Regions from separate parts of the Planococcus donghaensis genome, predicted to be linked through region 1. Evidence: predicted binding sites of a transcription regulator. Region 1 holds the regulator's gene; each other region holds the start of a gene.

Evidence for each region. The regulator LexA, encoded in region 1, represses DNA repair genes until DNA is damaged. The targets are predictions, from matches to a motif close to CGAACATATGTTCG.
Region 2: uvrB (excinuclease ABC subunit UvrB) is a predicted target of LexA. The motif match lies at 1,265-1,278, and genes of this name have one in related genera.
Region 3: parE (DNA topoisomerase IV subunit B) is a predicted target of LexA. The motif match lies at 1,245-1,258, and genes of this name have one in related genera.

Annotation. Positions count from the first base shown of each region.
Region 1 is NZ_CP016543.2:2,018,136-2,020,412, forward strand. Features, by position in the region: gene BCM40_RS10170 (YneB family resolvase-like protein) at 1-33, opposite strand, end outside; gene yneA (cell division suppressor protein YneA) at 30-347, opposite strand; gene lexA (transcriptional repressor LexA) at 513-1,133, shown strand; gene BCM40_RS10185 (class I SAM-dependent methyltransferase) at 1,267-2,001, opposite strand; gene BCM40_RS10190 (hypothetical protein) at 2,083-2,277, opposite strand.
Region 2 is NZ_CP016543.2:1,029,784-1,032,060, forward strand. Features, by position in the region: gene BCM40_RS05085 (ABC1 kinase family protein) at 1-27, shown strand, start outside; gene BCM40_RS05090 (competence protein ComK) at 146-700, opposite strand; gene BCM40_RS05095 (IDEAL domain-containing protein) at 878-1,120, shown strand; gene uvrB (excinuclease ABC subunit UvrB) at 1,349-2,277, shown strand, end outside.
Region 3 is NZ_CP016543.2:1,541,480-1,543,756, forward strand. Features, by position in the region: gene plsY (glycerol-3-phosphate 1-O-acyltransferase PlsY) at 17-610, opposite strand; gene BCM40_RS07715 (CoA-binding protein) at 747-1,154, shown strand; gene parE (DNA topoisomerase IV subunit B) at 1,273-2,277, shown strand, end outside.

The DNA of each region.
Region 1 (2,277 bases):
GACACGACAATATATAAAAGCGTTTTTCTTCATTCAGAATCACCTGCAAATGCACTTGTTTCATCTGGAGAAAAATTTAGTTGTTCACTGGGTATTTTAAGTGATTGTCCAGCAATAATTTTTGCAGTAGAAAGATTATTTTCTTTCATAATTTCCTCAATCCATTCATGATGGGGAGTCGAACCACTAAAAGATTCAGCTAATGTCCAAAGTGTATCCCCTTCTTCTATTTTTACTTGGCTGGTTTGTACACTATTTGTATTATGAGTCAAAATTACGTAAAAAGTAAATACCATAATTAAAGCAAAGAATAAGATTAGGTAAGAATTTTGTCGGATGATTGTCATCTAAATCGCCTCCTGAGAATAAGTGCTCGGAATGTATGTTCTCATAATAATGCGAACAAGTGTTTTTGTCAACGATAAAATTCGAACCTATGTTTGCATTTCATAGCCCGAGTTGGTATACTATTGGTAGAAATCCAGTAGAACTACTCAAATGAGGTGAAACGGTTGAAAAAAGTATCTAAACGTCAAGAAGACATACTGACATTCATAAAAGAAGAAGTCCGCCTAAAAGGCTATCCACCTTCCGTTCGTGAAATTGGAGAAGCAGTTGGCCTAGCATCTAGTTCGACCGTTCATGGTCACTTGGCACGCCTTGAAAGTAAAGGCCTGATCCGTCGTGATCCTACAAAACCAAGAGCAATTGAAGTTATCAGCACCGAAGAAGCATTAATTGATAAAAGTCCAGTATTGCACGTTCCATTAATCGGTAAAGTCACAGCAGGTATGCCAATTACAGCTATTGAGAATGTTGAAGAATACTTCCCGCTACCTCAAAGCTACGGTACGGAAGATGATCATATTTTCATGCTCGAAATTATGGGTGAAAGTATGATTGAAGCAGGAATTTTAAACGGAGATTATGTGGTGGTAAAACAACAGCAAACCGCTAATAACGGTGATATTGTTGTTGCGATGACTGCAGAAGACGAAGCAACAGTAAAACGTTTCTTCCGCGAAGATAACTATTTCCGCTTACAGCCAGAAAATTCTTCAATGGATCCAATCATTGTGGATCAAGTTTCTATTTTAGGTAAAGTGGTTGGCGTTTATCGCCAAATCCATTAAAAAGAATTTTGATTAAATTGCTATAGTAAAAATAAAAATAGGCATTGGAATAGAACTATTCCAATGCCTATTTTTTTATATTTTAACACAGTAATTTTTCAACTCAATATTTTTATTATGTAAACAAAAACCTTTATTGTTTAATACAGCTAAAAGCTAAAATAACGGGGATTCTTTTTCTACGTTCGTATTCTTCTTCATCATGAAAATCTTGACGTCTTGGCATACCTTCACGAAGACCGGTAATTGTAAATCCTGCCTTTGTTAAAGAGGCAAAGTAACTCTCAATCGTTCGATGATGTTTAACTACAATTTTATCTATCCACGGCTCATGTCGCTCGCCTTCTTTAAAGTAGTCATCGACAACCCAATTCCCTCTTCTTTCACCTGTCTTTTTGCTCTCAAAAGAAGAAGTTGTTAAAGGGTGTTGAACACTAAAGACAAACTGTCCCCCATTCTTTAAGCTGTTGTGAATGTTAATGAATAACTCATCTATCTTTATTAAATAGTGAATGGCCAAACGGGAAGTAACTAGATCAAAATGTTCTTGCGGAAAATCGAACGATTCCATCGTGGATTTTGTAATCTCACCTTGAAGGCCTTCCAAATTTTGAGATGCTAGTTTACTCATTTGTTCAGATCCTTCTACTCCTTGGTAGTAAAGTGCTCCTAACTCCATTAACTCTTTTCCGAACTCGGCATCTCCACAACCTAAATCCAATATGCGTTTGTCTTGCACACCTGTAAGTAAGTCATACATTACGGGTTTTTCAATGCTATTATTCGGACTATCCACTCGATTTCTTCGTTGTAAATAATTCAACAAAAACTCTTTTTCATCATAAACACTCGAACCTTTAAATTCCAAACTAACTCCCCCTTGTTAATAACTAAAAAAAGATGCCGCATAAGCAGCACCTTAACGTGCAGCTTATCAAGAAAAACTCTTCTATAATTCGCTGACTTTAATATAGTTAACTAAATTGATCGTGATCCGGTAAATAAAACCTGTTTCCTTGTTCGAAATTTCATAAGTACCATTTGATGGGATTTGACTTAATGCTGATTCTTTATCCATGGCCTGAACATTGTGAACGATGGTGTTTTCTTGATCAAAATTGAACTCAACTCGAAACGTCTTCAT
Region 2 (2,277 bases), 990 kb from region 1:
CTATGGGCTTATCGCTCAATAAAATAAAAAAAGTAGTAACGTTTTGAAACAAGGTTAAAAGTGCCAACAAAAAGAGCTTTCGATTAAAGTCATGAACTTTAATCGAAAGCTCTTTTGCGTTGATCTTTACCGTGAGCAAATCCACTTACTCTAGAGGTTGCTGTTTGCGTGGGGGAAATGTACGTGTTGTCACATAAGCCATTGGACGATTATGTACACGCTGCGCCTTTTTGAAAAAACGACGAAGAGAACCGGCGAAAGAATGTTGATTTCGTAAAGCAATAGGCGATACATCTAAATAAACGGTTACGTTATTGCTTAAATAAATGATACTTCCTTTGCCACTGCTATCACTTTCGATAAGGTCGATGGCATCATAATTAAACCAAACGCATTCTTTGTTTTTAGGAGAGTGTGTCGGAAAGAAAATAAGTGGATTGCCGTAATACTCACCTACAATAATGGGGGGTTTATGTTTTACACCGACAGCTTTTTGCGCATAAAGCGTGGCGCTTTCCAGTGAAGCACGGTAAAAGCGGCAGGAAGTGGTTACCGTTTTGTATACAGCATCTTCAACCACAAATTCATTGCGGTCTTCAATCACACGCATCCAGGTGCGGTGGCCGTCCGTATAGGGTAAAAGGGCATACGTATTTGTACAAATCGTATACGAAGACGGTCTGTGATTCTTTTTACTCATGAAGAATAACCCCCTAAATTTACTTTACATACCCTATTATAATAAAAAATGGAAATTTGGCAACGTCAATTAAATTGAAAATAAAATTTTTTCTATTTTATTGTAATTTTCAAATAAGTCTTGATTTTTATTATTCCTTTCATGTATACTAATGAAAAGCATTCGGGGTGAGGAAGAATGGAAAACTATTATTCTTATGCTGATTTCATGAAGGCAATGGCTCAAACAAAAAAAATTACGGAAGCAGAAAAATTGCTAAATGATATCTATTTAGATTTGTTCTTGAAGCATGTTCACCGTTCTCAACAGGAAGAACAGCTGATGACCCTTATTGATGAGGCCCTGGATAATCACGATCAAAAAGCATTCACTAAATACACAGCTCAATTACAAACTTTAAATCACGAAGAAACAGAATAAATTTCTAACTAAAATAGTTAGAGAAAAAGGAAACTAGAATCGATTCTAGTTTCCTTTTTCTATGCGCATATTTAAGAAGGACTTTGCTTGAATGTGAATCGTAACGTTCTTGTCAGGCTATATATATTCCTAAATTCACGATAAAAAACATATGTTCGCTTTTTGTTAGGGGTTTTTTAGGGCATATGTTAAAGTAGAAGTATTGAAAGAATGGGAGGATGCCTCATTATGAAACAAGAATTTAACCTACAAGCTCCATATGAACCGGCGGGCGATCAGCCACAAGCGATTGCTGAATTGACCCAAGGCATCATCGATGGCAAACGTTGCCAAACCTTATTAGGGGCAACGGGTACCGGGAAAACGTATACAATGTCAAACGTCATTCAGCAAGTGAAAAAACCAACACTTGTCATGGCTCACAATAAAACTTTAGCAGGTCAGCTCTACAGCGAATTTAAGGAGTTTTTTCCCGACAATGCTGTAGAGTATTTTGTCAGTTACTACGATTACTATCAACCGGAGGCATATGTACCTCAATCGGATACATTTATCGAAAAAGATGCGAGCATTAATGATGAAATTGATAAATTGCGTCACTCTGCAACCAGTTCGTTATTTGAACGTGATGATGTCATTGTTATCGCATCGGTTTCCTGCATTTATGGTCTCGGCTCTCCTAAAGAATATCGGGAATTAGTCGTTTCTTTACGTAAAGGCATGGAAATTGAGCGAAATCAATTGTTAAGAAAGTTAGTTGATGTTCAATACGAGCGCAACGATATTAACTTTATCCGCGGGACATTCCGTGTCCGTGGAGATGTGGTAGAAATATTCCCGGCATCACGCGATGAAAGGTGTTTACGTGTTGAATTTTTCGGCGATGAAATTGATCGCATTCGTGAGGTAGATGCACTGACAGGTGAAATTATTGGTGAACGTGACCATGTTGCGATATTCCCTGCATCTCACTTTGTTACGCGTGAAGATAAAATGGTCAAAGCCATTGAAAATATTGAAATAGAATTAGAAGAACGGCTAAAAGAAATGCGTGCCGAAGATAAATTATTAGAAGCACAGCGACTGGAACAACGAACACGTTATGATTTGGAAATGATGAGAGAAATGGGCTTTTGTTCAGGGATTGAAAACTACTC
Region 3 (2,277 bases), 480 kb from region 1:
CACGTCCTTTCACTGGTTACATCCAGCTGATTTTTGGTTCAGTGCCCGCTCGTATTCGGGAGATATTGGCGCGGTGGCGGAAAATAATGAATAACGCCAATAAGTAAATGACTGCCATAAACAAGTAATCTGCGGAAAAAATGGCGTAAATGGTAATGTAAATGATGAAAACGAGCGCTAAAATAATTGATGATAAGGATACCATTTTTGTGATTTTTAATGCAATTAAAAACACTGCAACTGCCATAATGAACAGGGGCCATTGGTAGCCAATTAAGATTCCACCAGATGTAGCAACGGCTTTGCCGCCTTTAAATTTAGCGAATACCGGAAAAATATGACCAATAACAGCTAATACACCAAACACTAGCGGATGGATGTCCGTTGCGATAAAGAGGGGAATCAACGTAGCCGCTGTTCCTTTTAAAATATCTAAAATGGTTACCGCAATACCGGCTTTTTTTCCGAGTGTTCGAAATGTGTTTGTAGCTCCTAAATTGCCACTTCCTTGCGTCCGGATATCAGTTTTGTAAAATAGTTTTCCAACCCATAAGGCAGAAGGAATCGAGCCAAGCAAGTAAGCTAATAGTAGGGGAAGTAGTATAGTCATGATGAACTCCTTTACACAACCTTATTTTGTATTTTTAGTTTACCATGACTGAAGTTCTTTAAACAATAGTCGACAGATTATTCAACAGGCAGAACAAAATCGTGTATGATAGAATAAAAAAGGACAGGTGAACATTTTGGAAAATCCTAGCCGTAACGAAATTAAAAATGTACTCGACCAAGCAAAAACAATAGCTGTGGTCGGGCTTAGTCCAAATCCTAGCCGAACGTCTTATGTGGTAGTAGAAGCGATGAAGCGAGCAGGTTACCGGATCATACCGGTAAATCCGTTGGCAGATACGGTAATGGGTGAGAAAAGCTATGCCCGTTTGAGCGATATCCAAGAAAAGGTAGATATCGTGAACGTTTTTCGTCGTAGCGAGTTTTTAGAAGAAATTGCAGATGAATTTGTGAAAATCGATTGTCCTGTTTTTTGGACACAATTAAATGTAGTAGATGAAAACGTATTTAATCGGTTGACTGATGCAGGGTATACAGTCATTATGGATCGTTGCATCAAAGTGGAATACGCCATTCTGAAATAGGCAATACCGCTAAAGGGCGCTCAGCGCTCTTTTTCTATGAAGTTTGACAGATGGTCTAGAAATAGCATACGATTAAGATAGAGTGAAACGCGAACAAACGTTTGTTGGAGGGAATTAGATGGCTAAAATTCAAAATACGGCATACAACGAAGAAGCAATTCAAGTACTCGAAGGCTTAGATGCCGTTAGAAAACGTCCGGGGATGTATATCGGATCGACTGATACGCGTGGACTGCATCATTTGGTCTATGAAATTGTCGACAACTCGGTCGATGAAGCGCTTGCAGGACACGGAGATAAAATTTCCGTTACAATCCACGACGATAACAGCATCAGTGTTCGAGATTTCGGACGTGGTATGCCTACAGGAATGCACCGCAGCGGGAAACCGACGCCAGAAGTTATTTTAACTGTGCTACATGCTGGGGGTAAATTTGGTCAAGGTGGCTATAAAACAAGTGGAGGGCTTCACGGAGTGGGTGCCTCTGTTGTAAACGCATTGTCTAGCTTTTTAGAAGTGACCATTTACCGTGACGGCAAAAAATACCGTCAACGTTTTGAACATGGCGGAAAGCCTGTGACGACTTTAGAAGAAATTGGCTCTACAAAAGAAACCGGGACAATGATTCATTTCTTACCGGATGAATCTATTTTTTCGGTTTCAAAATACAATTATGAAACGCTTTCTGAACGATTGCGCGAGTCTGCTTTCTTGTTAAAAGGATTAAAAATTGAGCTATTCGATCAACGCACAGAAGCGAAAGACGTTTTTCATTACGAAACTGGGATTGAAGCTTTTGTTTCTTACTTGAACGAAGAAAAAGATGTGCTTCATCCGGTCGCGTATATCGAAGGCCAACAAGATGAAATGGAAATCGAATTTTCGTTCCAGTTTAATGATGGTTATTCTGAGACCATTTTATCGTTTGTAAACAACGTCCGTACGCGTGACGGCGGCACACATGAAACCGGTGCAAAAGCAGCGATGACACGTGTTTTCAATGATTACGCTCGGAAAATTAATTTGTTAAAAGACAAAGATAAAAACTTAGAAGGCTCAGATATTCGTGAAGGATTGGCCGCAATTGTATCTGTCCGCATTCCAGAAGCTTTATTGCAGTTT